Regions from separate parts of the Pseudomonas sp. MDT1-85 genome, predicted to be linked through region 3. Evidence: predicted binding sites of a transcription regulator. Region 3 holds the regulator's gene; each other region holds the start of a gene.
What was found. Region 3 encodes FliA, which starts transcription of late flagellar genes. Its sites were predicted from a motif close to CTAAAGTTTNNNNNNNNNNNGCCGNTAA; they were not measured.

Region 1 (7,328 bases), 1.7 Mb from region 3:
ACCGTCGGTGAGTTGTACATCGTCGGCCCAGGGGTATGTCTGGGTTACCTGAACAACCCGCAGCAGACTGCCGAACGTTATCTGGACCTGAGTCTGCCGAATGGCCAGAGCCTGCGCGCCTACCGCTCCGGCGACATGGCCAAGTGGACCCGCGACGGTATTGAGCTGTGCGGGCGGCGAGACAATCAGGTGAAGATTCGCGGCTTTCGGGTCGAGCCGGAAGAGATCGAACGCTGCCTGCGCGACAGTCAGCTGTACCGTCAGGTGGCGGTGGTCATCGACCGTCATCGACGGATTCTGGCCTTTCTCGCGCAGCCTCAGGAAGAGCAACCCGGTGCGGCTCGCGAAGCCTTGAAAGCCCACGCAATGCAGTTTCTGCCGGACTACATGCAGCCGACCGCATGGACCGAACTGGCGAGCATGCCGTTCGCCAGCAACGGCAAGGTCGACCGTAAAGCGCTGATGGAACTGCCCGTCAACGTGACCGAAAACAGCCAACGACGTTTGCCCGCCAGCGCCGATGAAGCGCTATTGCTGGAGATCTGGGCCGAACTGCTGGAGCTGCCCGCCAGTGACATTTCTACCGATGAAAGCTTCTTTAATCTCGGCGGGCACTCGATCCTGCTGTCGCGCATGTTGCTGCGTTTGCGTGAGGAGTTCGGCCGCAGTATCTCGATCAACCGCTTCATCGAGCTGCCGACGATTGCGAAACTGGCGACCTTGGTGCGCGGCTCCGGGACCGAGGAAGTGCTGAGCAAAAAAGCCCTGGCCGATGCCTTCCGCGAACTGAATATCGAGCCGTTGCCGATCAGCCGAATGGGCGATGTGCACAAGGTGATCGTCACCGGCGCCAACAGCTTTGTCGGTGTTCATATCGTCGAAGCACTGCTGGCCTGGGGCGCCAGCGAAGTAGCGTGCCTGGTGCGCGATGGCGGCGGGCAATCGGCGGCGCAACGCTTTGCTCAGGCGTTGCGGGAAAACCGTCTGGAGCATCTGGACCTGAGCCGGGTGCGAGTTTACGCGGCGGACATCACTCGCCCGCAACTGGGGCTCAGTGAAGATGTTTACGAGCAGCTGGACCGCGAGTTCGGCGCGCTGGTGCACAACGCCGCCAACGTCAATCACGTCCTCGATTACGAGTCGTTGGCGCGGGACAACGTCGAGCCGATTTTCGAGTGCCTGCGCTTGTGTGAAGGGCGCAGCAAGAAAATTTTCAATTTCGTCTCGACGCTCTCGGCGTCCAGCACGATTTCCGACGATGGCCGAGTCCTGGAATTGCCCGCCGCGCAGACACCACCGATCTATATCAAGAACGGCTACAACCTGTCGAAATGGGTCGGCGAGCGGATTCTCGAACGAGCGCGGGAGCGTGGGGTGCGGGTCAATCTTTATCGCCCCGGCAACATCAGCTTCAACAGCCTCACCGGTGTCTGCCAGCCCCACAAGAATCGCTTGATGCTGATGCTCAAGGGCTCGATCCAACTCGGCCAAGTGCCGGAGTTCGCGTTGAATTTCGACCTGATGCCGGTGGATTTCCTCGCCCGTTTCATCGCCTTCCACGCCAGCCGTTACCAGGCCGAAAAAGCGGTGTTCAACCTGCACAACCCCGAGCCCCTGAGCTGGGATTCCTACGTAGCGTCATTTCGCGAGGCCGGTCGGGAATTCGCCATGGTCAGCGTCGCCGACTGGCAGCAGCAACTGGACCGCGTCGACAGCGATAACGCGCTGTTTGGCGTGCTGGGTTTCTACCTCAACGGCTTCGAAGAAGACATCGGCGACATCTCGATGATCGGCCACGACAACGCCCAGGCCGGCGTTCGGCAGATGGGCGCGCACTACCCGGAAAAATCTCCGGCGCTGCTGCGGCGCGGCTGCGACTACCTCAAAGAAATCAACTTCATCTGATTCACCCTAATCCTGCGAGGAGCAAAACCATGAATACTCTGCAACCCGATACCCTGATCAAAAATCCTCACGGCTGCCACGTTGTGTCTTCGGTGGAAGTACCGATCGATGCGGCACAAGTCTGGGCGGTGGTCGGCAATTTTGCCGGCTTCGATCAATTCATTCCGGCGCTGTCGCACATCGAGATGACCGGCGAAGGCGTGTCGTCGCTACGCAAGAAATTCTTCAAGGACGGCAACCTGGTGGTCGAACAACTCAACTCCCGGGACGACCAGACGCTGAACATGACCTGGACGACGATCTACAACACGTTGGGCGTGGCCAATTTGTGGGCGGCGATGAATGTTGAATCCTTGGGGGCGGGCAAGTCGCGGGCGACCTGGACCATCATCGCCGAACCGGCCCAGGGTGGCGCCGAAGCTCTACCGGGGTTCAAAAATTTCGTTCAGGGGTTTGCCGATGACGCGATGGGGAATGTGTTGAAGCTGTTTGTGTAAGGCTTCGGTTCAGCGGTGATTACTAGACCGCTTTCGCGAGCAAGCCCGCTCCCACAGGGGTTCTCAGTCATTCACAAATGTTGTGATCACTGAAAATCCCATGTGGGAGCGAGCCTGCTCGCGATTGAACGATAACGCGGTAGAACTGACCTCAATCAGATCTTGAAACTATCAACCAACTGCTTTAACCGATTGGCCTGCTGGGACAAAGCATCGCAATCCTTCAATGTTTCATTGAGGTTGGCCACGCTCTGCTGGTTCAGCAGGTTAATCTGGTTGACGTCGACGTTGAGGGTCTCAACCACGGCGGTCTGCTCTTCGGTCGCTGCGGCTACCGATTGATTCATGCCGTCGATTTCGCCGATGCGCTGGGTCACGCTGACCAATCGCAGGCCGGCCTGGTTCGCTACTTCGACGCTCTGCTCGCTGGACGCCTGACTGGCATTCATCGTGGTCACCGCTTCGCGAGAACCGATCTGCAGCGAGCTGATCATCTTGTGGATCTCTTCCGCCGATTCCTGGGTGCGATGTGCAAGGTTACGCACCTCGTCCGCCACCACCGCAAAACCACGACCGGCCTCACCGGCACGGGCCGCTTCGATGGCCGCGTTGAGCGCCAGCAAATTGGTCTGCTGGGAGATGCCTTTGATCACATCGAGAATGTGGCCGATGTTGTCGGTACTCGCATTCAAGGTTTCGATCTGCGTGCAGGACAGGCTGATTTTCTGCGACAGCTCGGTCATGGCCAGGATGGTTTTTTCCACCACCTGACGACCGTCATCGGCCTGCTCGCTCGCGCCGCTGGCGTGTTGCGAAGCATCGGCCGCGTTGCGGGCGATTTCCTGGGTGGCGGCGCCCAATTGGTTGATCGCCGCAGCCACGCTGTTGGTGCGGGCGCTTTGTTCGTCGGAGCCGATGATCGAAGCGTTGGACGATGCCATCACCCGTTGCGACAGGTCATGAACCTGACGGGTCGCCGAGGACACTTCGGAAATCGACGCGTGAATCCGCTCCACGAACTGGTTGAAGGAACCGCCCAACTCGCCGAACTCGTCTTTGCTTTCTACGACCAGACGACGGGTCAGGTCGCCCTCGCCCTGAGCGATGTCCTGCATCGCACGGCCCATCGTGGTCAGCGGACGCATCAACACATTAATCAGCAGACTCAGCAGCACTGCAATGGCGGTCACGGCGATGAACATCGCGATCAGCGCCGAGGTGCGGAACTGGCTCAGTGGTGCATAGGCCTTGGCCTTGTCGATCGACAGACCGATGTACCACTCGGCATTCGGCAAACCGCTCACCGGCGTGAACGAGAGGATGCGGTCCTGCTTGTTCAGTTCTACTTCCTGGATGCCTTTCCCGATTCGGACGCTGGAACCCGGATAGATGTCTTTCAGGTTCTTCATCACCTGATCCTTGTCCGGGCTGACGATCACCTGACCGTCGGCGCTGACGAGAAACGCGTGACCGATGCCACCGAAGTCTACCGAGTTGATGATCTTCACCAGGGTTTCCAGACTCAGGTCGCCGCCGACGACGCCCAGCAGTTCGCCTTGCTTTTTCACCGGCATGGCGATGGTCACCACCAACCCGCCGACCGCTGCCATATAAGGCGGGGTCAGCATGGTCTTGTCGGCGACCACGGCTTGTTTGTACCAGGGGCGCTGACGCGGATCGTAGCCGTCCGGCATCTTCGCGTCAGGGCGCTGGGTGAACACACCATTGGCCTGCCCGACGTAGGTGAACTGGAAGTTCGAGGTGAGGGCAGGTTGATCGACCAGCCCCGACAAGTCGGCATTGGCGCCTTGATGAGCGACGTTCTGCGCGAGGTTTTCCAGGACCAGCACGCGGCCGCTCATCCAGTTCTGCACGCTGCTGGCGGTCAGCTCGCCAGCTTGCTCAACGGAAGACTCGAGGTTTTGTCGGATGGTGTTTCGCTGCAGATAGTCGTTGTACAAAGTGAACAACGCAAAAGCCAGCACCACGACGCCTGAAGCGGCCAGCAGGATTTTATGGCTGAACTTGAGATTCATTTCATGGGACTTCTTATGCAAAAAGTGGGCGTTCCGGGTTGCAACATTCCATGTAACAGCGCAGACGGACATTCTGAGGCCGCTCTACTTTGGTGCACGCATGTCTCACCAGTCTGTCGGCACGAGTGGGAGAAATCTTAGGGATTTGTACGAAACCCGTCAGATACCCGCCGAATGGTGTGCTAGAGCGCCCGAATAACAGTGTTTGCTGGTGGTTGCTCGAACGGCAGTTGCAAATTTTTCGACCCTTGATGACAATGCGACTAATTATCATTTGTGACGTCGGGCTGTCGCGTTCATGTCTTCACCTGAGTTTGCAGTACAGGCGCTTTACAGCAGTCATCACGGTTGGCTCAACACGTGGCTGCGCGCTCGATTGGGTAACGCGGCCGATGCGGCGGATCTGGCTCAAGACACGTTCGTCCGTCTGCTGCAAAGAACCGAACGCCTGGAGCTCAAGGCCCCCCGCGCCTTTCTGCGAACCATCGCCCGCGGCCTGGTGATCGACCACTGGCGCCGTGAGGAAATCGAGCGCGCGTACCTGGAAACCACCGCCCATTTGCCCGAGGCCGAAACCCCGAGCGCCGAGGCGCGGGCATTGGTGCTCGAATTGCTGGAAAGCATCGCTCGCATGCTTGAAGGCCTGAAGCCGAAAGTGCGTCAGGCATTTCTACTGGCCCAGTGCGAAGGGCTTACCCACAAGCAGATCGCCGAACACATGGGATTATCCCTCCGCTCAGTGGAACGTTATGTGGCCGACGCGCTGTATCACTGCTACGTGCTGCGGTATGAAGCGTGATGCCTGTGGATAACTCAGCACTGAACCGCCGCGGCGAACCCCATCAGCAGGTGGTCAAGCAAGCCATCCACTGGCTGCTGCGCCTGCGTAACAACGCGACCAATTCCAGACTGCGCCAGCAATGCAACGTCTGGCGCGCGGAGCACCGTGAGCATGAACTGGCCTGGCAACGGGTGCAGTCCCTGCAAGCCGAGTTGAGCAGCAATCTGCGCGCGGTGCCCGGCGCCCAAGTCGCTTTCAACACGTTGGAAAACAGCGCACAGGGACTCGGGCGGCGCCAGGCGTTGAAGCTGCTGTCGGGCGCGTTATTGATGGGTTCGGCGGCATGGCTGGGCAAGGATCTGGTCGGTTGGCAACAGTGGACCGCCGACTTCGCCACCGTCACGGGCGAGCGTCGTGGTTTCCAGTTACCGGATGGCGCGCGCCTGGAACTCAACACCGCCAGCGCGGTGGATCTGGACTACACCGCGCAGCAGCGCCTGATCAGACTGACTCGCGGCGAAATCATCGTGACGTGCGGTGGGGCAAGTGAAGGGGTTTCGTTTAATCGACCGTTGCGGGTGCAAAGCCGTCACGGCGTTTTCGACAGTGTGGCTGCACGCTTCATCGTTCGTCAGGACGCCGACTGCACAAGGCTCAGCGTTACCAGCGGCATGGTCGCAATCCATTCGCCACGGGCCGCCGACGGCCCGCCGATTCAGGTGCAGGCCGGGCAGAGTTATCTGATCGATCGCAGTCGCGCACAGTTGGCACCGCCTCAAGACATGGATGCCGGCGCCTGGGTCGACGGCCTGATCGTCACCCGCAACATGCGCCTCGGGGACTTCATTAATGAAGTCGGGCGTTACCGTCCCGGTTATCTGACCTGCGCAGCGGACATTGCCCATTTGCGGCTGTCCGGGGTTTTCCGTCTCGAAGACACCGACAAACTGCTGGCCATCTTGCCGCACACCCTGCCGGTGCAACTGCGCTATCGCACTCGCTGGTGGGTGACGCTGGAGCGACACGCCTGAATTTTTTTGGCGGGTTTTCCAAACAAGTCCGGCTTAGTCAGTAAGCACTTCAACTCTGCCTTCAGCGACTTCCTACGGAAACCTACAATGACTGTGCGCGCCATCAGTAAGAACCCTCTCCATTTCGCCGCGGAATCAGGCGTATTGCGCCACGCCATCCGGGCGGCGCTGTTCTCGACCGCATTGGGTGTCGGCCTGCTGCCGACACTTGGCGTTGCAGCCCAGGCCAGCGAAGCCACTAGCCACCGCTACAACATTGCCGCCGGCCCCTTGAACGATGTGCTCAACCAATTCGCGCGGCAGGCGGGCATCACGCTGTCGACGACTCCGGCTCAAACTCAGGGCCTTCAATCGCCGGCATTACAGGGCGACTATTCGGCGGATCAGGCATTAAGCCATTTTCTCAATGGCACAGGGCTGGTGGCCGTCAGTCAGGATGGCAGCAGCTATGTGCTGCGGCCCGTTGCTGAAACCGAAGCCCTGGCGCTGCCCACCACCGACATCAAAGGCTTCGCCTTGGGTAATGCGCTGGGCAGTATGGATGGCTACAACGCGACACACAGCCAGATCGCCACCAAAACCAGTACCGCCCTGCTGGAAACCTCACAAAGCGTGTCCGTGGTGACCCGCGAGCAAATGGACGACCAAGGCTCGCAAACCGTGTCCCAGGCGATGCGCTACACCCCCGGCGTGCTGACCAACCCTTACGGCGCAACCCACCGTTATGACTACGTGGCGATGCGCGGTTTCAACGACGGCTCGGTGGATAACATCTATCTCGACGGCCTCAAATCCATGGGCGACAGCGGCACCTACAGCACCATGCAGGTGGACCCGTATTTCCTCGAACGGGTCGATATTCTCAAAGGTCCGTCGTCGGTGCTCTACGGTCGCAGTTCACCGGGCGGGCTGGTGGCGTTGACCAGCAAGAAACCGTTGTATGAGCCCTATCATCAGGTTCAGGCCACGGTGGGCACCCAAGGCCAGCGCGGCATGGGTTTCGACTTCAGCGGGCCGGTGGATGATGACAAACGTATTGCCTATCGCCTGACAGGGTTGGCGGATCAGTCCGACACGC
Region 2 (7,328 bases), 1.0 Mb from region 3:
GTCCTGCCCCGTGGGGTTGGCTCACCAAATGCTGCCTGGGGTGATCAGTAGCTTCCTGGAGAAATTCCCTCAGGTTCAGCTGGAGGTCATGCTGCTCAACCGTCGGGTTGACCTGATCAACGAGGGTATCGACGTCGCCTTGAGAGTGCGGGATCTGGGTGATGAAGATCCATTGCTGGTTACCCGCCGCCTGCGTCAGGCCCAAATGCTGATGGTTGCCAGCCCGGCATTTTTGCTCGGACGTCAAATCAATCATCCCGCAGACCTGAAAAACCTGCCCGTGCTCGGCGCTCTGGAAGCCGATCGCATGGTGCACATTCGCATGCTTGATCAACAGGGCAAAAGCTACGACCTGAGCCTCGAAGCGCGATTGGGCTGCGAAGATTTCATCGTGCGCAAAGCCTGCACCCTCAACGACCAGGGCTTTACCATGCTGCCCATGATGTATTGCGAGCAAGAGCTGGAAAACGGTTCGCTGGTGCAACTGTTGCCCGACTGGTCATTGCCGGGCGGCTGGCTGCAAGCCGTCTACCCTCATCGACGCGGGGTGATGCCGGCGGTGCGTGCCTGGATCGACCATTTGATCGAATCATTCAATGTTTGCGGGGACAGACTGTTATGAAAGCGGGACGAATGAGCGAAGAGGACGTCGCGCAATACTGCCTGGCGTTGCCCGGCGCGCGGGAGGATTACAAGTGGGGTGGCGTGCGGGTGTTTTCGATTGCGGGGAACAAGATGTTCGCCTTGCAGAACCTGCGAGGACAGTCCCTGGCTTTCAAGGTCGACAAGGACCTGTTCCTGGGCCATTGCGACCGGCCGGGCATTCACCCGGCGCCGTATCTGGCCCGGGCCCAGTGGATCATCATGGAAACGCCCTACCCGCTGGGCGCCGAAGAGCTGCAGGGCTTGCTGCAACGTTCCCACCAATTGGTGGTGAGCAAGTTGCCCAAGCGCACGCAGGTCGGTTTGCTGCTTTAAGGTGCTTTAAAACAGCGCGAACAGATGAGCGCCAAGAAACAGCTGGTCGATCCAAAACCCCTGATGCATCAGCACGATGAACCAGAACACCAACTGAAACGAGACTTTGCGGGTCTTGTGCCGAAACGCTTGCTGGGCCAGCAAGGCGCCCGGCCAACCACCCGCCAACTCCACCGCGTGCAAGACGTTTTCCGGCGTGCGCCAACTGTCGGCGCGGGCCTTGTGCTTGTCGCTCCAGTACAGGAAAAACGCCAGCACGCTGACGATGCCATAGGCCGCCAGGGGAATCACCGACACCCCGCGCAGCCACAGCGACACCGAGCCAAACAACGGCACTGCGCACAGCACAACGAACACCAGCAGTTTCAGCCGCAGGTTCTGAATGGCGCCCCCGGACTTGCGCCCGGCGTTGTTGCGCGCGCTGGAATCGTTCATGGCTTGACCGCTGTCCAGTCGACCCAACCGAACTGCCAGCTGGCCAGGATCACCAGACCGAACGCAATGCGATACCAGGCGAATGTCGCGTAGCTGTGACTGGCAATGAACAGGAGCAAGCCCCGAACGGCGATCATCGCAAAGATGAAGGCCGTGATGAAGCCAATGGCGAACACCGGAAAATCCGCCGGCACAAACAGATCGCGGTATTTGTAGCCCGAGTACACCGCCGCGCCGACCATGGTTGGCATGGCGAGGAAGAACGAGAACTCGGTGGCCGTCTTGCGCGACAACCCGAACAGCAAACCGCCAATGATTGTCGAACCGGAACGCGAGGTCCCCGGAATCATCGCCAGGCACTGAGCGAAGCCGACTTTCAGGGCGTCTTTCCAGGTGATGTCGTCGACACTTTCAGCATGCACTTCATGCTGACGGCGTTCGGCCCACAACATGACGATCCCGCCCACGACCAAGGCGGTGGCCACGGTAATCGGGTTGAACAGGTACTCGTGAATCAAATCGGCGAAAATCACCCCCAATACCACGGCCGGCAGGAAGGCAATCAACAGGTTCGCGGTAAAGCGTCGAGCGCTGGGCTGCGTCGGCAAACCGATAACCACGTCAAAGATCTTGCGGCGAAACTGCCAGACCACCGCCAGGATCGCCCCGAGCTGAATGATGATGTTGAAGGCCATGGCCCGCTCGCCACCGAAATTGAGCAAGTCCGCCACAATGATCTGGTGCCCGGTACTGGAAATGGGCAAGAACTCCGTCAGCCCTTCTACCACGCCTAAAATCAATGCCTGAAAGGCCGTCCAAAGATCCATCAATCCCCCAAGAAGCAATGCCCCCAGGCATGCTCCGTTAATAATTCATAAGCGTTAACTGCGATCAACCTCAGCTGAATCCCCGCGTGCGCAAGATTCACGCAGAACCGTAAAATTTGCGTGAAAAAAGACTTGGGCTCAGGTTTTTTCGTGCGGGGCCGAAATCCTATCAGACATGCCTCATTTACGCTGCCGCGTAATAGGACCTGAGTCGCATAGGCCCGATCGGCAAAGTGTGGTTGGATGCTGGCGATCGTTTATGACAAGAACAAGAAACCGGAGTAACAGCGTTATGAACAGCTTGCGCAGTGTGTCGATCAGCCGACGCTTGTGGCTCATCTTGATCGTGGCCGTGGTGATGCTATTGACGTTGGGCGTGTTGATGCTCAAGCAGATTCACGAGGACCTCTATCAGGCCAAGGTCCAAAAGACCCAGCACGTGGTGCAGACCGCCAGTGGCATCCTCACCTATTACCACGGCCTGGAAACCGCTGGCACCCTCACCCGCGACGCCGCGCAAAAACAGGCACTGAACGCCGTGCGCGGCTTGCGCTACGACCAGAATGACTATTTCTGGATCAACGATCTGACGCCGGTCATGGTCATGCACCCGACCAATCCGAAACTTGATGGCCAGAATCTCTCGACGATCCGCGACCCCGACGGTTTCGCGCTGTTCAACGAGATGGTCGCCATTGCCAAGGCCAAGGGTGCCGGCATGGTCGACTACCGCTGGCCGAAACCGGGCGCAAGTGCGCCAGTGGAAAAAACCTCCTATGTGAAACTGTTCGAGCCCTGGGGTTGGGTGATCGGTTCTGGCGTGTACATCGATGACATGCAGGCCGAGTTTTATGCGCAGGTCTGGAAGGCGTCTTTCGTGGGCCTGGTGATTGCCCTGATCATGGCATTGCTGGTGATCATGATTGCCCGCAGCATCGTGCGCCCGCTGCAGGAAACCGTGAACGCCATGGCCAACATCGCCAGCGGTGAAAGCGACCTGACCCGCAGCCTCGATACCCACGGCCAGGACGAAGTCACGCAATTGGCCCGGCACTTCAACGCCTTTACCGCCAAACTGCGCCTGGTGATCAGTCAGTTGCAAACCTCCGCCAGCGCGCTGGGCCAATCTTCCAATGAACTGGGCAACGATGCCGCGCAAGCCCAGCAACGCAGCCAGCAGCAGTCCCAGCAGATGGAACTGGTAGCGACTGCGATCAATGAAGTGACCTACGGCGTGCAGGATGTGGCCAAAAACGCCGAGCACGCGGCCAGCGAAATGCGCAATGCCGAGTCTCAGGCGCAACAGGGGCAGGTGAATATCGACGGCAGCTTGCAGCAGATCGACAAACTGTCGTCGACCATCGATCAAGCCGTCGAAGTGATTCGTACCCTGGCCGCCGAAAGCACACAAATCGGCAGCGTTCTGGAAGTGATCCGCTCCATCGCCGAGCAAACCAACCTGCTGGCCCTCAACGCCGCCATCGAAGCCGCCCGGGCCGGCGAGCAAGGCCGCGGGTTTGCGGTGGTCGCCGACGAAGTGCGCCTGCTGGCCCAGCGCACTCAGAAGTCGACGGCGGAAATCCAATCGATGATCGAACGCCTGCAAAGTCATTCCGAAGCGGCGGTCAAGGTGATCGGCGACAGCAGCCGTGCCTCGCAACTGACCATCGAGCAGGCCGGCCTGGCGGGCGCCAGCCTGAATGCCATCGGCCAGGCCTTGCGCAACCTCAACGGGTTGAACGCATCGATTGCCAGTGCGACCTTGCAACAGGCCCACGTGGTGGAAGACATCAATCAGAACGTCACCCAGGCCGCCGGGTTGTCCCACAGCACCGCACTGGCGGCCGAACAGTCGAGCGTGGCGAGCGTTCACCTCAAGGAACTGAGCGAGCAATTGAACGGGTTGCTGAAGCAGTTTCGGGTGTAACTCCGTCCCAGCATCCGGCATTGCCCCCTGTAGGAGCGAGGCTTGCCCGCGAAGAACGCACCGCGGTTTTTCAGGTACTGCGCGTCATCGTTCTTCGCGGGCAAGCCTCGCTCCTACAGGGATTACATTTGATTGACTGGCATTGGCAAGCCCCCTCTTCCCCACAACAAGCCCATTGCCCACAATCCGGGTACAATTCGCCCCCCTCTTTTTTACGACACCAAGGAACCTCCATGTCCGGGCTTGAACTGTTTGCTGCCGCCCTCGGCGTGATTGCCGTCTGGTTGACGGTCAGACAGAACCCTTGGTGCTGGCCGATCGGTCTGGTCATGGTGCTGCTGTATAGCTGGGTCTTTTTCGAGGTGAAGCTGTATTCGGACATGCTGCTGCAAGTGATCTACGCCGGTTTGCAGATCTACGGCTGGTGGCAGTGGACTCAGGGGAGCGCGACTCATGGCAAGCGGCATGTCACCCTGCTCGATGGCAAATCCATTGCGCTCGGGCTGGCCGTCGGCGCAGTCGGCAGTTTGCTGCTCGGCGCCGCGATGGCCCACTGGACCGATGCTGCCCAGCCCTGGCTCGATGCGGCACTGACCGGCTTCAGTTTGGTGGCGCAGTTATGGATGGCGCAAAAACGTCTGCAATGCTGGCCGCTGTGGATCGCGCTGGACATCATCTTTGTTGGCCTCTTCGTCTATAAAGCGATGTACCTCACCGCCGGCCTCTACGGTTTATTCGCACTGTTGGCTGTGTACGGCTGGCGGACGTGGCGCGTCGATCCGGCGTTGCGCACATGAAAGTACTGGTGCTCACGGGGCCTGAATCCAGTGGCAAGAGCTGGCTGGCGGCCGAACTGCAACAGCAATTCGGCGGTGTTCTGGTGGGCGAATACGTGCGCTGGTTCATTGAGCAGGAAGCGCGAGACACCTGCCCGGCCGATATCCCCGAAATCGCTCGCGGTCAGCTGCAATGGGAGGACGACGCCCGTGCCCTTGGGCCGCCGTTGCTGATTCTCGACACTCACTTGCTGAGCAACATGCTCTGGAGCCAAACCCTGTTTGGCGATTGCCCGGCCTGGCTTGAGCAGACCCTGCTGGCTCGGCACTATGACTTGCACTTGCTGCTGTCGCCCGAACAGGTCAACTGGACCGATGACGGTCAACGGTGTCAGCCCGAGCTGGAGGAACGCCGGGCTTTTTTCAACGCGACTCAAGCATGGCTGGAACAGCATCGACAGCCTGTTCAAGTGCTTCAGGGCGATTGGGCCGAACGCCGGCTTCAGGCATTACAAGCCGTCGCGTCACTGCTCGATCACTGACCTTATTGGGGCCGAGACACCCAATCTGCAGCTGCCGAGCTCGCAAGGCTGCGTTCGGCTGCGTAGCAGCCGTGAATCCGGCTAACTCGGCTTACCTGACAAACCGCATTCTCTGATTTTACGACTGCTACGCAGCCGAACGCAGCCTCGCGAGCTCGGCAGTTGCTACAAAGAGCGCGTCGCTGCTGAAATTGCTTAACGGATTGGCACCGGCCAAATACCCGAGTATTTGTTGCAGTATCTTTGCAAATACGTCCGCTTCTGAAACACCCCTCCCCCTCGAACAGCCCGCTCCAACGCTGGTCATCGTTTTGTCACGCGATATGTTAAAGCGCTGATACATCCCCGGACAAAGCGTGGATCCATTGCTATTGCGATCTCCTATCACATTACCGTCCCGGCGGTCGTCTCAGCCCTGAAACACCGCACTTCATCGATCCACTAGCCTTGATCGATAACCCTCTGAATAAAAACAACAATCAAAAACCGGCACAGCTTTCGCTCCCTCCTTCACAAGGCTGACTAGGGCCAGCTCACAATAAAGAAGGAATTGCCGCCGTGGGGACATTTGATAACAGCATCTATATCCTCCTGCTGATTGGATGCGCACTGGGCTCAAGTGTCAGCCTGCCCGTACAGGCTGACAACGGCATCATTGTTATCAAGCGTGATGTCCAACCGCGCATGGCAACGCGTGCCCCGGTGATTCCCGACCCTAGCCCCACAACCGCCAATGCCAACCCGTCCAAACAAGTTCTCAGACAAACGAACGAATTGAGCGACGGCGACTTTGCCAACGTCGCCAGTGGTGCAGGCATCTCCCACCTGGTCACTCAAGGCACCAACAACAACCTGGGCGGCGATTTCACCAACCAGACCCAGCTTTCGAACCTCCCCGCTGGACGTTCGGGAAATTCGGGCAACGGTATTGCCAACATGGTCAATTCAAACATCCAGCAAGGCCTGGGTGCTCTGAAAGTCGTAACGGGAGACCGTTAAGATGAATCGTACGCTGCTGATGATTGCGATGTTTTGCAGTGCATCGACCTTTGCCCAGCCTCCCGTCATCAATAACGCAGAAATCGACGGTTCGGGCATGCAGCACCAGGGCAACCTCTCGGTCAACCAGGCGGCGGGCGATCAGCTGCAACAGGCCAACGCCCGGGCCATTGCGGTTGGCGACAACGCCAGCGCCACCACACAGATTCGCCAACGGCTGCGTACGCAGGTCGACCCCAGCATCGATGCTCGATCCAGCATTCAAGGCGACTCCTTCAGCCATGGCAACGGCGTACTGGGCGTCAACCAGAGCGCTGGCGCCAGCAACCAGCAAGCCAATGCCCTGCGGATAAGCGTCAGTAAACAACCGCAAAGTATCGACGACAGCGTCCTCATGCAGCAGAACGTGACGCTGATCAACAACTCCGATCCAACTGACTCTGCACCAGGCAACCGCCAAGTCGCTACCAGCGATCAGGCCTTCACCGGTAGCCGTGGTGTGATCCAGTTGAATCAGAGCTCCGGGGTGGGAAACCGAACGGCCAACACCCTGAGCGTACGGGTCATGGATTGACCCAAAAAGGTAGATACAACACTTAACCTAAAATAAGTACGGAGAAATCACCATGAAACCTTCGATGGCACTAAAGCCTCTGGTTTTCGCAATTGCTGCGGTCATGGCTGTTGCTGTACAAGCGGGGCAAAACGATCCGCATGGCCACCACAACCATCACACCCCTCCTCCAACCAAGATCCCTGTCTATGCGACGGCGGATGCGTGGGATAACCAGAGCAGTACCAACAACAGCATCCGTAACGAAGGGACGATCAACGAAGCTGAAAT
Region 3 (7,328 bases):
TGACCTTGTACTTGCCTTCGTTGATCGAAGAAATCGAGTACATCACCACGAAGAAAGCGAACAGCAACGTAATGAAGTCGGCGTAGGAAACGAGCCAGCGTTCGTGATTGACGTGTTCTTCAGGTTGCCTGCGACGAGCCATGAAGTTATTCCCTTAATCCATGAAGCCCTGAAGCTTCAACTCGATAGAGCGAGGGTTTTCACCTTCGGCGATCGACAGAATGCCCTCCAGCAACATCTCGCGATAACGCGACTGCCGCAACGCGATGGACTTGAGCTTGGCGGCAATCGGCAGCAGCATCAGGTTGGCACTGGCCACGCCATAGATGGTGGCGACGAAGGCGACGGCAATGCCGCTGCCCAGTTGCGATGGATCGCCCAGGTTGCCCATGACGTGGATCAGGCCCATCACCGCACCGATGATGCCGATGGTCGGCGCGTAGCCGCCCATGCTTTCAAAGACTTTGGCGGCTTCGATGTCGCGGCTTTCCTGGGTGTAGAAATCCACTTCCAGAATGCTGCGAATCGCTTCCGGCTCGGCGCCGTCCACCAGCAGTTGCAAGCCTTTGCGCGAATAGCTGTCGGGTTCGGCGTCGGCCACCCCTTCCAGACCGAGCAAACCTTCCTTGCGAGCGGTCAGGCTCCAGTTCACCACGCGGTCAACGCCGCCGGCCAGGTCCACGCGAGGTGGAAACAGAATCCAGCCAAGAATCTGCATAGCGCGCTTGAAGGCACTCATCGGCGATTGCAGCAGCGCCGCGCCGATGGTCCCACCGAGTACGATCAATGCCGCCGGGCCGTTGGCCAGCGCGCCGAGGTGCCCGCCTTCGAGGTAGTTGCCGCCGATGATGGCGACGAACGCCATGATGATCCCGATAAGGCTGAGTACATCCATCAGAGACATGCCTCGACCAGATGTCGGCCGATATCGTCCAGGCTGTACACCGCGTCCGCGAGTTCGGCTTTGACGATCGCCATTGGCATGCCGTAGATCACGCAACTGGCTTCGTCCTGAGCCCAGATCGCACTGCCGCCCTGCTTGAGCAGACGCGCGCCTTCACGACCGTCGGCGCCCATACCGGTCAGTACCACCGCCAGAACTTTGTCGCCGTAGGATTTGGCCGCGGAACCGAAGGTGATGTCCACGCACGGTTTGTAGTTCAGACGTTCGTCGCCCGGCAGGATTTTTACCGCGCCGCGGCCGTCAATCATCATTTGCTTGCCACCCGGCGCCAACAACGCCAGGCCCGGACGCAGGATGTCGCCATCCTCGGCTTCCTTGACGCTGATGCGGCACAACTTGTCCAGACGCTCGGCGAAGGCCTTGGTGAAGGCTGCCGGCATGTGCTGGATCAACACGATCGGCGCCGGGAAGTTGGCCGGCAACTGCGTCAGCACCCGTTGCAGGGCGACCGGACCGCCGGTGGAAGTACCGATGGCGACCAGTTTGTAGGCTTTGCGTTTTGGTGCCGGAGAGGACGGACTCGCAGCATGGCTGCGAGCCGGAATCGGCGCCGGTGCCGGACGCGCGGGCGCACTGCTGCCGTAGCTGCTGACGCTCGAAGGCGCAGGCGTCGGGGCTGGTGCGGCCACGGGAGCCGGAGCGCTGTAGGTGCTGACACGACGGTTACTGCGCGAGATGCTGAGAATCTTTTCGCACAGCAGTTGCTTGACCTTCTCCGGGTTACGCGAGATGTCTTCGAAATTCTTCGGCAGGAAATCCACCGCGCCGGCGTCCAGCGCATCGAGGGTGACCCGCGCGCCTTCGTGAGTCAGCGAGGAGAACATCAACACCGGGGTCGGGCAGCGCTGCATGATGTGCCGCACCGCCGTGATGCCATCCATCATTGGCATCTCGTAGTCCATGGTGATCACGTCTGGCTTGAGGGCCAGCGCCTGATCGATCGCCTCTTTACCGTTGGTCGCCGTACCGACAACCTGGATATTCGAATCCGCTGAAAGAATTTCCGAGACGCGGCGGCGGAAAAACCCCGAATCGTCCACCACCAGGACTTTGACTGCCATAAACACTCCGTTAGACGGGGCGAGGCTCAGTCGCCCCGCTCCCCCAGAATCAAATACGCCGTGCGGCGTAACGCTTGAGCATGCTCGGAACATCGAGAATCAGTGCAATGCGGCCGTCACCGGTGATGGTGGCGCCGGACATGCCCGGGGTTCCCTGAAGCATTTTGCCCAATGGCTTGATGACCACTTCTTCCTGGCCAACCAACTGGTCGACGACGAAGCCGATCCGCTGAGTGCCCACCGAAAGGATCACCACATGGCCTTCGCGCTGCTCTTCGTGAGCGGCGGAGCTGACCAGCCAGCGCTTGAGGTAGAACAGAGGCAGCGCCTTGTCCCGCACGATCACCACTTCCTGGCCGTCCACCACGTTGGTGCGCGACAGATCGAGGTGGAAGATCTCGTTGACGTTCACCAGCGGGAACGCAAACGCCTGGTTGCCCAGCATGACCATCAGCGTCGGCATGATCGCCAGGGTCAACGGGACCTTGATGACGATCTTCGAGCCCTTGCCCTTGGTCGAATAGATATTGATGGTGCCGTTGAGCTGGGCGATTTTGGTTTTCACCACGTCCATGCCCACGCCGCGCCCGGAGACGTCGGAAATTTCGGTCTTGGTCGAGAAGCCCGGAGCGAAAATCAGGTTGAAGCAATCCGACTCGCTGAGACGGTCCGCCGCATCCTTGTCCATCAGGCCTTTCTTCACGGCGATACCGCGCAGAACATCGGCGTCCATGCCTTTGCCATCATCGGAGATGGACAGCAGGATGTGGTCGCCTTCCTGTTCAGCGGACAGGATCACTTTGCCGCTGCGAGGCTTGCCCATCGCTTCACGCTCGGCCGGCTCTTCAATACCGTGGTCGACCGAGTTACGCACCAAGTGGACCAGCGGGTCGGCCAGGGCCTCGACGAGGTTTTTGTCGAGGTCGGTTTCTTCGCCGACCAGCTCCAGGTTGATCTCTTTCTTGAGCTGGCGAGCCAGGTCGCGAACCAGACGCGGGAAGCGCCCGAAGACTTTCTTGATCGGTTGCATCCGGGTCTTCATGACCGCGGTTTGCAGGTCGGCCGTGACCACGTCGAGGTTCGACACGGCCTTGGACATGGCTTCGTCGCCGCTGTTGAGGCCCAGACGGACCAGGCGGTTACGCACCAGCACCAACTCGCCGACCATGTTCATGATTTCGTCGAGACGCGCGGTATCGACCCGCACGGTGGTCTCGGCTTCGCTGGCCGGTTTTTCCGGTGGCGGCGCAGCCGGGGCACGAGCAGGCGCCGGTGCAGCAGCGGCGGCAGGCTTGGGTGCTTCGGCTTTTGGCTCGGGCGCTTTGGCGACAGGTGCCGGTGCCTTGGCAACTGGGGTTGCTACTGCGGAAGCAGCAGAACCGGTGCCCACTTCAGTGAACTTGCCCTTGCCATGCAATTCGTCGAGCAGCGATTCGAACTCGTGATCGGAGATCAGATCGCTGCCGGCCGCTTTAGCGGTTGGCGCAGCCGGGACCGGGGCCGAAGCAATCGCCGATTCCAGCGCATCAACCGCAAAGTTGCCTTTGCCGTGCAGCTGATCGAGCAGTGCTTCGAACTCGTCGTCGGTGATGTCGGAGCTGTCGCCTGCCGCTTTCGGGGCCGCCGGTGCGGCGGGCACCGCGACCACTGCATCGGCGGCGAACTGGCCTTTGCCGTGCAATTGGTCGAGCAACGACTCGAACTCGGCATCGGTGATTTCGTCACTGGTGGCCGCATCAGCGGCAGGCGGCGAAGCAACCACGGGAGCCTCGGCCTGAGCCTTGACGGCGTTCAGCGAGTCCAGCAGCTGTTCGAATTCGTTATCGGTGATGTCACCTGATTCGCTTTCGGCGGCAGGTGCTTGCACCGCTTGCGCGACAGGTGCCGCTTCGTCGGCGGTTTGCGGCTCGGCCAAACGGGCCAACGCTGCAAGCAACTCAGGCGTGGCAGCCGTGATGGGGCTGCGTTCGCGGACTTCGCTGAACATGCCGTTCACCGCGTCCAATGCCTCGAGAACCACGTCCATCAGTTCCGAGTCGACGCGTCGTTCACCCTTGCGCAGGATGTCGAACACGTTCTCGGCGATGTGACAGCACTCCACCAGCTCATTGAGCTGGAGGAAGCCGGCGCCCCCTTTTACAGTGTGAAAACCGCGAAAAATTGCATTGAGCAAATCCGCATCATCCGGTCGGCTTTCCAGCTCGACCAGCTGCTCGGACAGTTGCTCTAGAATCTCGCCGGCCTCAACCAGGAAATCCTGAAGGATCTCTTCATCGGCGCCGAAGCTCATTAAGGGGGTGCTCCTACAGGTCTAAAAACCTAAAAAACCTAAAATTCTAAAATTTAAAATCCTAGGCTGGATAGCAAATCGTCCACATCGTCCTGACCGGACACAACGTCTTCTCTTTTATCGGCATGAATCTGCGGACCTTCACCCTGCGAGAGATGTTTTTGCGGATCTTTTTCAGCCAGCATCGCTTCACGGTCATGTTCGATACCCGCAAAGCGGTCGACCTGACTGGCCATGAGCACGAGCTTGAGCAGGTTGCTTTCAACTTCGGTGACCAACTGGGTCACGCGTTTGATCACCTGACCGGTGAGGTCCTGGTAATCCTGGGCCAGCAGAATGTCGTTGAGGTTGCTCGACACGACGCGGTTGTCTTCGCTGCTGCGTGTCAGGAAACCGTCGACCCGCCGGGCCAGCTCGCGGAACTCTTCAGCCCCGACTTCGCGACGCATGAACCGTCCCCAATCCGTGCTCAGCGCCTGAGCTTCGTCGCTCAGGCTGTTGATCAGCGGCGTGGCGTTTTCCACCAGGTCCATGGTGCGGTTGGCCGCGGCCTCGGTCAGCTTGACCACATAACCCAGGCGCTCGGTGGCATCCGTGATCTGAGACACTTCCTCGGCTTGCGGCATGTGCGGGTCAATCTGAAAATTGACGATCGCGCTATGCAGCTCGCGGGTGAGCTTGCCCACTTCCTGGTACAGGCCGCGGTCACGGGTCTGGTTGAGCTCATGGATCAGTTGCACAGCGTCGCCGAACCTGCCTTTTTCAAGGCTTTCGACCAGTTCGACCGCGTGTTTTTTCAGGGTCGATTCGAAATCGCCCTGTGAAGATTCGTTTTGCTCCATAGCTCCCCCGTGACGGACTGGCTTTGCACATCAACCGATGCGTTCGAAGATCTTTTCAATCTTGTCTTTCAACGCTTGAGCCGTGAATGGCTTGACCACATAGCCGTTCACACCCGCCTGAGCGGCTTCGATGATTTGCTCGCGCTTGGCTTCGGCCGTGACCATCAACACCGGCAGGTGTTTGAGTTTTTCATCGGCACGCACGTGGCGCAGCAGATCAATACCGGTCATGCCGGGCATGTTCCAGTCCGTTACCAGAAAGTCGATGCTCCCGCTGTTGAGGACCGGAATCGCGGTAATACCGTCATCCGCCTCGACCGTGTTGGTGAACCCAAGGTCACGCAACAGGTTTTTTATGATCCGCCGCATCGTTGAGAAGTCATCAACGATGAGGATTTTCATATTCTTGTCCAATTCGACCTCCAAGCAGTCTTAAAACGCGCGCAGCACCTGAACGCGCCGTTCAATCAATTCGGCGTAACACTCAACAGTTGTATGGATTACAACGGGCCGTGGCTGATGCAGCAAAATGCCGTACCAACCTCGTTCGCAGTGTCCCCACACTGCCTGTCAGCGCGCTCGCCACTCCCCCAAACGCCCCCGCAAACGGGCCGCGCACTGGCTGTGTAACTGGCTGACCCGAGATTCGCTGACCCCCAGGACCTCACCGATTTCCTTGAGATTCAACTCTTCGTCGTAGTACAGCGCCAACACCAGTCGCTCACGCTCCGGCAAATTGGCAATCGCGTCCGCCAGCGCCGCCTGGAAGCGTTCATCTTCCAGATCGCGTGACGGCTCGAGATGAGCACTGGCGCCATCCTCGTGCAGCCCTTCGTGTTCGCCGTCCTGCAACAGATCGTCGAAACTGAATAACCGGCTGCCCAGGGTGTCGTTCAAAATCCCGTAATAATCGTCGAGACTCAATTGGAGTTCGGCCGCAACTTCGTGATCTTTAGCGTCACGGCCGGTTTTAGCTTCAATCGAGCGAATCGCGTCGCTGACCATGCGGGTATTGCGGTGAACGGAACGTGGCGCCCAGTCCCCCTTGCGCACTTCATCGAGCATCGCGCCGCGGATTCGAATGCCCGCGTACGTCTCGAAACTCGCGCCTTTGCTGGCGTCGTATTTGGTTGATACTTCAAGCAGGCCGATCATCCCGGCCTGGATCAGGTCTTCGACCTGGACGCTGGCCGGCAAACGCGCCAGCAAGTGGTAGGCAATGCGTTTGACCAGTGGCGCGTAACGCTCGATCAGCTCGTACTGCGCGTCACGTGCCGACTTCTTGTAGAGGTTGTAGCCACTGGCTGTCATAGGACGGGTCCTGCGGTCTGTTGCACGAGGCGCTCGACGAAAAACTCCAGATGTCCACGCGGGTTGGCCGGCAGCGGCCAGGTATCGACCTTCTGCGCAATGGCCTTGAACGCCAGGGAACACTTGGAACGCGGGAAGGCTTCGTAGACGGCACGTTGCTTCTGCACGGCCTTGCGCACGCTTTCGTCGTAAGGCACCGCACCGACGTATTGCAGGGCGACGTCGAGGAAACGATCCGTGACCTTGGTCAACTTGGCGAACAGGTTGCGGCCCTCCTGCGGGCTCTGGGCCATGTTGGCCAGGACACGGAAACGATTCATGCCGTAGTCGCGGTTAAGCAGTTTGATCAACGCGTAGGCGTCGGTGATCGAGGTCGGCTCGTCGCACACCACCAGCAGCACTTCCTGGGCGGCGCGCACGAAACTGACCACCGAGTCACCAATGCCCGCAGCGGTGTCGATCACCAATACATCGAGGTTGTCGCCGATGTCACTGAAAGCCTGGATCAGGCCGGCATGCTGGGCCGGGCTCAGATGAACCATGCTCTGGGTGCCGGACGCGGCCGGGACGATACGAATACCGCCGGGCCCTTGCAACAGCACGTCGCGCAGCTCACAGCGGCCTTCTATCACGTCGGCCAGGGTACGTTTGGGTGTCAGCCCCAGCAGGACGTCGACGTTCGCCAGTCCCAGATCGGCATCCAGCAGCATGACGCGCCGGCCGAGCTCAGCTAGAGCCAGGGACAAGTTCACTGACACGTTAGTCTTCCCGACGCCACCTTTGCCGCCGGTCACCGCGATCACCTGTACGGGATGCATGCTGCCCATGTTATTTCTTTACCTTGTCTTTCTTAGACGGAG
Region 4 (7,328 bases), 280 kb from region 3:
GCGGTGGCGATCTGGCGGTTCATGTCGCGAATGGCTTCCACGGCATGGGTGATCCGCTCGAGCATGGCGCCGGCCTGGGTCACTTGCTCGACGCTTTCTTCGCTGCGCGACTGGCCGCTTTCGATGGCCTGGGCCGCGTGAACCGCACCGGTTTGCACGGTTTGAATGATCTGGTTGATCTCGATGATCGACGCCGCCGTGCGTTGGGCCAGGCTGCGCACTTCATCGGCGACCACCGCAAAACCACGCCCGGCTTCACCGGCACGGGCCGCTTCGATTGCCGCGTTGAGCGCCAGCAGGTTGGTTTGCTCGGCGATGCCGCGAATCACTTCCAGCACTTTACCGATGCGCCCGCTGTCGGTTTCCAGACGACGGATGACCGCGGCGGTGTTGGCGATTTCACCGCGCATTTGGGTGATGGTGTGAATGGTGCCCTGCATGACTTTCTCGCCCTGCTGGGCGGATTGGTCGGCGTCATCGGCCGCACGTGCCGCGTCGGCTGCGTGACGCGCGACTTCTTGTGCGGTGGCAGACATTTCGTTCATCGCCGTGGCCACCTGATCTGTGCGGTTGAACTGCTCGTTGGTGCCGCTGGCCATGAGGCCGGCAATCGAGTTCAGCTCGCCGCTGGCGCTGTCCAGATCCGTCGCACTGCGCTGCAAACGGCTGAAGGTTTCGGCGAGGAAATCGCGCAAGGTATTGGCGGCCTTGGCCAGGTTGCCCAACTCGTCCTGACGGGTGCTGGCCACGCGCTCGGCGAACCGCCCTTGACTGAGTTGCGCCACGTAGTCGATCAGTTTACGGATCGGCTCCACCAGGTTGCGGTTGACCAGCCACAGACTCAACAGGCCGATCAACAGCCCCGACACCAGCATTACCACGAGCCCCAACAACACGGTGCGATCGGCGCTGGCGCTGATCAGCTTCGATTGCTCGGTACCCTGCTTGCGCAGGTCGCTAACCAGTTCACTCATCTGCTCACTGGCAGCACGGTCCACGCCTTTGACCGCGTTGTCGCCGGCCGTTGGGTCAGCACCAGCCGCCACGTAGGCATCACGGCCCTTCTGATAGGCCGCTCCCAATACACGATGCTCTTCACGCAGGCGTTCGATGCGGGTCTTGAGTTGTGGCTCGATGCCCTTCTGCCCGGCCAGTTCACCGAGGGTGCCCTGCACATCACGCTGGCGGTCCTCGAACTGCTTCCAGTATTTGTCCAGGTTCGCAGGTTCCTTGCCGCGCAGCAGCACGTTCTTCCATTCCTGAACCTGCACCTTGAATTGCAGGTTGGCTTCATCGATCAGCTGGGACGTGTGCAAGGGGCCTTCGATCAGGTTCGCGTAGTTCTGAACCCCATTGGACAAAAAGTGAAAGGAGGACAAAGCGATCAGCAACATCGCTAACAGGCTGCCGCTCAACAGGGCGAGGATTTGTGCTCTCAGGGATTTTTGCAAAAACATCGAGTGATATCTCATGACAGGGATAAGGCACGCCCAAGTAGGGTGCAAGATGTCCGGACATCCCTGTCAGCGACGCTGGCTCACGACCAGAATCGGAAGATCGACATTACCCACATCGGCGGGCCAGAGCCTTTCTTGAGCCCTTCCGACCACCGGCAGGAGGCGGTTTGCCGGTGCTACTCAACTGTCACAAAACTTTCAAACTACGTTGCGATGATGGGGCTCAAGTGAACCTGTGAAACCCGCGACAGGCGCCTCCTCCAGCGAGACCTCATGAACCACAGCATTGACCAGCGCCATCGCGATTCCGATCTGTTTGGGTTGCTTTACGGTTTCAGTTTTCGCCCCGGCGAGCGCGGTCGGGAGATTGATTCGGCCAAGGCGCTGCACTGCCTGCAGCAACCAGACGACAGTGACGAATTCCTCTGGCTGCACCTGAACCTGGCCCATGCCGCGTGCGAGCGCTGGATGAAAAGCCATCTGGCCTTGCCCGATGAATTTTTCGAAGCGTTGCACGAAGGTTCTCGCTCGACGCGCATCGAGCATGTCGATTCGGCGTTGCTGGCGGTGGTCAACGACGTGGTGTTCAACCTCAGCAGCATGGTCTCCTCGGATGTCTCGACACTGTGGGTCTGCGCCCGCAGTCGGCTGATCATCAGCGCACGCCTGCAACCGCTGCACTCGGTGGACAAGCTGCGTTCTTCGGTGAAGGCCGGTGAATGCTTTCGCTCGCCGCTGGAACTGCTGGTGCATTTGCTGCGCGATCAGGGCGAGGTGCTGACGCAGATCGTGCGCAAAACCAGCCTCAGTGTCGATCAGATCGAAGATGAGTTGCTGTCTTCGCGCCTGTCCAACAACCGCGCCGAACTGGGCGCCAACCGCCGGGTACTGGTGCGCCTGCAACGGTTGCTGGCGCTGGAGCCAGGCTCGTTGCTGCGCCTGCTCAATCGTCCGCCGCAATGGTTGCAGAAAGAGGACGTCAAGGAGTTGCGCAAGTCCACCGAGGAGTTTGCGCTGATCATCAACGACCTCACGGCCCTCGGCGAACGGATCAAGCTGTTGCAGGAAGAAATTGCCGCCAACCTCAACGAACAGAGCAACCGCACGCTGTTCACCCTGACCGTGGTCACGGTGCTGGCACTGCCGATCAACATCATCGCCGGTTTTTTTGGCATGAACGTCGGTGGGGTGCCCCTTTCCGAAGACCCGGAAGGGTTCTGGATTCTGGTGGCGCTGGTGGCGAGCTTTACCGTGATCGCCGGGCGCTGGGCGTTCCGCAAGCGGCAGGATTATTGATCACTACCATCATCACCACCGCCCCCGTAGGAGCGAGGCTTGCCCGCGAAGGCGGTATAACAGTCAAAATCATCGTGGAATGTGAAGACGCCTTCGCGGGCAAGCCTAGGCAAGCCTCGCTCCTACAAAGGCGGGTTTTTACGCTTCGCAAGCCCTGCGCACCAACAGCCGCTCACGCACCACGTCGTAACCCCAGTGGTACACGTAGGTGTACGGCAGGAAAAACAACAGCACGCCGATATCCAGCAGAAACGCTTGCCACAGGCTGATCTTCAACCACCAGGCAATCAACGGCACGCCGAACGCCACCAGACCGCCTTCGAACAACAGCGCATGCACCACGCGGACCCAAGCGTTACGCACAATGGCAAAGCGCTTGAGCAACCGGTCGAACAGACCGTTGAAGACCACGTTCCACGCCAGGGCAAGGGCCGCAATAGCCATGGTGACTGCGCCCATCTCCAGCATGGGTTTGTCCATGACCCAGGCCAGCAGCGGGGTACAGATCAATATCGCCAGCAGTTCGAAACCGATGGCCTGGAAAATTCGTTCAGTGATGGACTTGTTGGCGCTCATGGCCAGACTCCCTGAGTGACTGTGGTTGCCATGATCTGCCATCACGCCGATACTTCATAACCAATAATCATCGATCAAGGCGATAGTTCATGGCTTCCCACGAAGTGTTGCTGGCGTTTGTCCAGGCGGCGACTCAAGGCTCGTTTTCTGCTGCGGCGCGCAAGCTCGGCCGTAGTCAGTCGACCATCAGCGCCGCAGTGGCCAGCCTGGAAATCGACCTGAATCTTGCCCTGTTCGATCGCAGCAGTCGAAAGCCGAGCCTGACGCCGGCCGGGCACGTCATGTTGCAGCGGGCCGAGGAGATTCTGGCTGCTACCAGCCGTCTGGAAATGACCGCCAGCCAACTGTCCCAAGGCGTCGAGCCGAAGCTGACGGTGGCGATTTCCGACACTTACCAGTCCAACCGTTTCGAAGCGGCGCTCAGTGCTTTCGAGCAGCGCTATCCAGACCTGGAACTTGAATGCCTGATCGCCGAATGCGATGACCTGGTGGCGTTGGTGCAACGCGGTCGAGCGCATGTTGCCTTCGCCGAGATGCAAGACAGCTACCCGTCAGACCTGGTCAGTTCGACGGTGGACGAGCGCACGGAAATCGCCCTTTTCGTGTCCCGTGCTCACCCATTGGCGAAGCTTAAGGGCATCGATCAAGACGTGCTGCAACAGCACCGCGAGCTGCGTCTGGCGACGATCGTCAATCCGTATGAAAGCCGCGCGAAGGGGCGTGTCTGGTCGGCGCCGAGTTATCTGATGCTGCTGGAAATGGCCCAGGGCGGGTTCGGCTGGGCGCCGTTGCCTCGGTGGCTGGTGGGGCGGTTCGGGGCCGGTTCGTTGGTGGAGCTGAAGGTGCGCGGCTGGCCGAAAGCGGTGTACGTCGATGCGCTGTGGTCGCGGCTGCATCCGCCGGGGCCGGCGGGGAGTTGGTTGCTTGGCAAGATGTTGGAGTGATGTGATCTTGCGGGCCCCTTCGCGGGCAAGCCTCGCTCCTACAGATTCGAGTCGAATCGTAAAAGTGTGATCGACACAATCCTGTAGGAGCGAGGCTTGCCCGCGAAGGGGCCCGCAAGATCACATCATCCCAACTCCCGCAATCGCCCCTCGATAAACCGCCGTTCCGGCACTTGCTGTGTCAATTCCAGCGCACGCTCATACGCCGCTCGTGCCTCTTCCACCCTCCCCAACTGCCGGTAAAACTCTGCCCGCGCCGAGTGCGCCAGGTGGTAATCCAGCAACTCGCCCCGGGCCAGAATCCCTTCGATCAACATCAACCCGGCCGTCGGTCCATCGCGCTTGGCCAGCGCCGCCGCGCGGTTGAGTTCGATTACCGGTGACGGCACAGCCCGCAGCAGCACGTCATACAGGCCGACAATCTGCGGCCAGTCCGTTTCCGCTGCCATGGGCGCTTCGGCGTGCACCGCGGCAATCGCCGCTTGCAGGCAATAAGGCCCGAAACGCCGCGTCGTCAGCGCCCGCTCCACCAGTGCGCAGCCTTCGACAATCAGCTCAGCGTCCCACAACGAGCGATCCTGCTCGTCCAACACAATCAGCTCACCGTCGGGCGAAGTCCTGGCCGGGCGCCGGGATTCGTGCAACAGCATCAGCGCCAGCAGCCCCATCACTTCCGGTTCAGGAAGCAATTCCATCAACAACCGACCGAGCCGAATCGCTTCGCGCGTCAGGTCTTCGCGGGTCAATTCGTTGCCGATAGACGCCGAGTAGCCTTCATTGAACACCAGGTAAATCACCCGCAGCACGCTGTCGAGACGCTCGGGCAGTTCCGTCAGGGTGGGCACTTGGTAAGGGATTTTCGCGTCACGAATCTTGGCCTTGGCCCGCACGATACGCTGCGCGATGGTGGCCGGTGCCGAGAGAAAGGCCCGGGCGATTTCTTCAGTGGTCAGGTCGCAGACTTCGCGCAGGGTCAACGGCACTTGAGCGTCTGCCGCCAGTGCCGGGTGACAACAGGTGAAGATCAGCCGCAAGCGATCGTCTTCCACATCTTCATCACTCCAGTCAGCCTGCTCCAGCTCTTCCAGTTGAGCGATCAACATCGGCCGGGACGCGTTAAAACGCGCGCGTCGGCGCAACACATCGATAGCATTGAAGCGCCCTGTGGATACCAGCCAGGTGCGCGGATTGTCCGGCACACCGTCACGCTGCCAGCGCTCGACCGCGACGAAGAACGCCTCGTGCAGCGCTTCTTCGGCGAGGTCGAAATCGCCGAGCAGACGGATCAAGGTCGCCAGAATCCGCCGCGAGTCTTCGCGGTAAACCTGCTCGACTCGCGCCTTGACCGCTGCGCCCGCCATCACTCAGGGATTCAACTGGCGCACAGGGCGCACTTCAACGCTGCCGACCCGGGCCGCCGGGATGTTGCCGGCGACCTGGATGGCTTCATTGAGGTCCTTGGCATCGATCAGGTAGAAGCCGGCCAACTGCTCCTTGGTTTCCGCGAACGGACCATCGGTGACCGACATTTTGCCGTTGCGCATGCGCACGGTGGTCGCGGTCTGCACCGACTCCAGCGCTTCGGCGGCGATCATCCGGCCGCTGCCCTGAATCGACTCGGCATAGGCCCAGCATTCGGCGTCTTCCGGGCTGTCGGGCAGCGAATGCAGCAGGTGCTCATCGCTGTAGACCAAGCATAAATACTTCATCGCACTCTCCTGATTGAACGGAACAACTATGGCTGCAGATCGGCATTTTGGCGCTGCTTGCCAGTAAATAATCTCAGGGCTTCAGGTCGAACAGCGCCGTGCCGCTCGTCATGTCGAACGGCGCCGACCAGTGTTCGTGGACAATCTGCCATAGCCCCGCTTCCTGGCGGTAGCACGCGGTGACGCGCATCCAGCAGGCCTGGGTTTCACCCTTCTCATTGGTGCCGCCGCAATGCGCCAGCCAATGAGCGAAAGCGATCTCCTGCGATGGTACAACGTTGATCTCGTGGAACTCGAAAATGTGCGGGCCAGGGCACATCTCCATGCATTCCTGCCAATGCGCACGGTAGGCCGCCTTGCCCTTGAATTGCAGGGCTTTGACGGCATCGAAGGAGACGATGTCGTCGGCGTACAGGGCCATGACCTTTTCCACGTCCTTGGCCATGACTGCCTGGCGATAGGTATCGATCAGGTTATGGATTTGTGTATCAGCATTCATGATGGTTCTCCGTGGTTTTTTTGTTGAAGACACCCTTAGTCGTCTGGCGAAAAGCCAAATCGACAACCGAAATAAAAATAATCCATGGGAGCAAATTCGCTAGAATTCGAGGCTCATTTCCGTTGGAAAAAGGACACTCCAGTGACAGCCCGACTCGTGCCTTACGAAAGCCTGAACGCCCTGCAGCGTCAACAGGTCGAGGCCATCGAAATCCACGCCGAACAAATCAAATTCTCCGGCGACATACATGGTGCGTTGCATACTTTGCTGTCCAAGCCTGGCCCTGGCGTCAAAGGCTTTGCGCTGCTGGTGGAGGATGCTCCGGTGGCCTTCCTGCTGCTCAAGCGCCCGCCGGTGCTACCGACGTGGGCCGATGAACACCGCGCCACCCTGCACGCCCTGCAAGTCGATCGCCGCGCCCAAGGCAAAGGTTATGGCAAAGCCTGCCTGCAAGCCCTGCCCGAGGTAGCGCGCCAGGCCTGGCCGGAAATCAAAGGGCTGGAGTTGTCGGTGGATGCGGATAATGAGGCGGCCATCGCGTTGTATGCAAAATTTGGCTATGTCGACAGCGGCGAAGCGTACAAAGGCCGGATCGGTTATGAACGGCGGATGGGTCTGGTTTTCTGATTCGTAGAGGGATGAACGATGTTGAATTCAATTGAAGCGCTGGAAGCGATCTACGGCCTGCCCCATGAGCGCGCGGTGCGCAAGCTGATCCCGTTTCTGAACGAGGACTATCAGGCGATGGTCCGCGCCTCGCCACTGGTGATTATCAGCTCGGTCGGCCCCGACGGCATGGACGGCTCGCCGCGTGGCGATACGCCGGGTTTCGTGCGGATCATCGATG

Region 1: a site for FliA is predicted at 4,552-4,579, ahead of ACYZT2_RS01905 (methyl-accepting chemotaxis protein). Genes of this name have one in related genera too.
Region 2: a site for FliA is predicted at 2,378-2,405, ahead of ACYZT2_RS14225 (methyl-accepting chemotaxis protein). Genes of this name have one in related genera too.
Region 4: a site for FliA is predicted at 1,570-1,597, ahead of ACYZT2_RS08355 (methyl-accepting chemotaxis protein). Genes of this name have one in related genera too.

The regions. Positions count from the first base shown of each region.
Region 1 covers NZ_CM142715.1:400,073-407,400, reverse strand. The annotation lists gene ACYZT2_RS01915 (amino acid adenylation domain-containing protein) at 1-1,905, shown strand, start outside; gene ACYZT2_RS01910 (SRPBCC family protein) at 1,935-2,402, shown strand; gene ACYZT2_RS01905 (methyl-accepting chemotaxis protein) at 2,558-4,438, opposite strand; gene ACYZT2_RS01900 (sigma-70 family RNA polymerase sigma factor) at 4,737-5,237, shown strand; gene ACYZT2_RS01895 (FecR domain-containing protein) at 5,237-6,250, shown strand; gene ACYZT2_RS01890 (TonB-dependent siderophore receptor) at 6,338-7,328, shown strand, end outside.
Region 2 covers NZ_CM142715.1:3,156,932-3,164,259, reverse strand. The annotation lists gene ACYZT2_RS14245 (LysR substrate-binding domain-containing protein) at 1-622, shown strand, start outside; gene ACYZT2_RS14240 (MmcQ/YjbR family DNA-binding protein) at 619-978, shown strand; gene ACYZT2_RS14235 (DUF1294 domain-containing protein) at 985-1,413, opposite strand; gene ACYZT2_RS14230 (undecaprenyl-diphosphate phosphatase) at 1,410-2,240, opposite strand; gene ACYZT2_RS14225 (methyl-accepting chemotaxis protein) at 2,533-4,167, shown strand; gene pnuC (nicotinamide riboside transporter PnuC) at 4,401-4,964, shown strand; gene ACYZT2_RS14215 (AAA family ATPase) at 4,961-5,485, shown strand; gene ACYZT2_RS14210 (hypothetical protein) at 6,044-6,484, shown strand; gene ACYZT2_RS14205 (adhesin) at 6,486-7,058, shown strand; gene ACYZT2_RS14200 (heme utilization protein) at 7,111-7,328, shown strand, end outside.
Region 3 covers NZ_CM142715.1:2,117,071-2,124,398, reverse strand. The annotation lists gene motD (flagellar motor protein MotD) at 1-142, opposite strand, end outside; gene ACYZT2_RS09595 (flagellar motor protein) at 155-895, opposite strand; gene ACYZT2_RS09590 (protein-glutamate methylesterase/protein-glutamine glutaminase) at 895-2,025, opposite strand; gene ACYZT2_RS09585 (chemotaxis protein CheA) at 2,075-4,315, opposite strand; gene ACYZT2_RS09580 (protein phosphatase CheZ) at 4,369-5,157, opposite strand; gene ACYZT2_RS09575 (chemotaxis response regulator CheY) at 5,188-5,559, opposite strand; gene fliA (RNA polymerase sigma factor FliA) at 5,728-6,468, opposite strand; gene fleN (flagellar synthesis regulator FleN) at 6,465-7,295, opposite strand.
Region 4 covers NZ_CM142715.1:1,835,863-1,843,190, reverse strand. The annotation lists gene ACYZT2_RS08355 (methyl-accepting chemotaxis protein) at 1-1,457, opposite strand, end outside; gene ACYZT2_RS08350 (transporter) at 1,731-2,753, shown strand; gene ACYZT2_RS08345 (multidrug/biocide efflux PACE transporter) at 2,892-3,329, opposite strand; gene ACYZT2_RS08340 (LysR family transcriptional regulator) at 3,419-4,273, shown strand; gene ACYZT2_RS08335 (RNA polymerase sigma factor) at 4,399-5,634, opposite strand; gene ACYZT2_RS08330 (YciI family protein) at 5,638-5,982, opposite strand; gene ACYZT2_RS08325 (YybH family protein) at 6,056-6,481, opposite strand; gene ACYZT2_RS08320 (GNAT family N-acetyltransferase) at 6,623-7,108, shown strand; gene ACYZT2_RS08315 (pyridoxamine 5'-phosphate oxidase family protein) at 7,127-7,328, shown strand, end outside.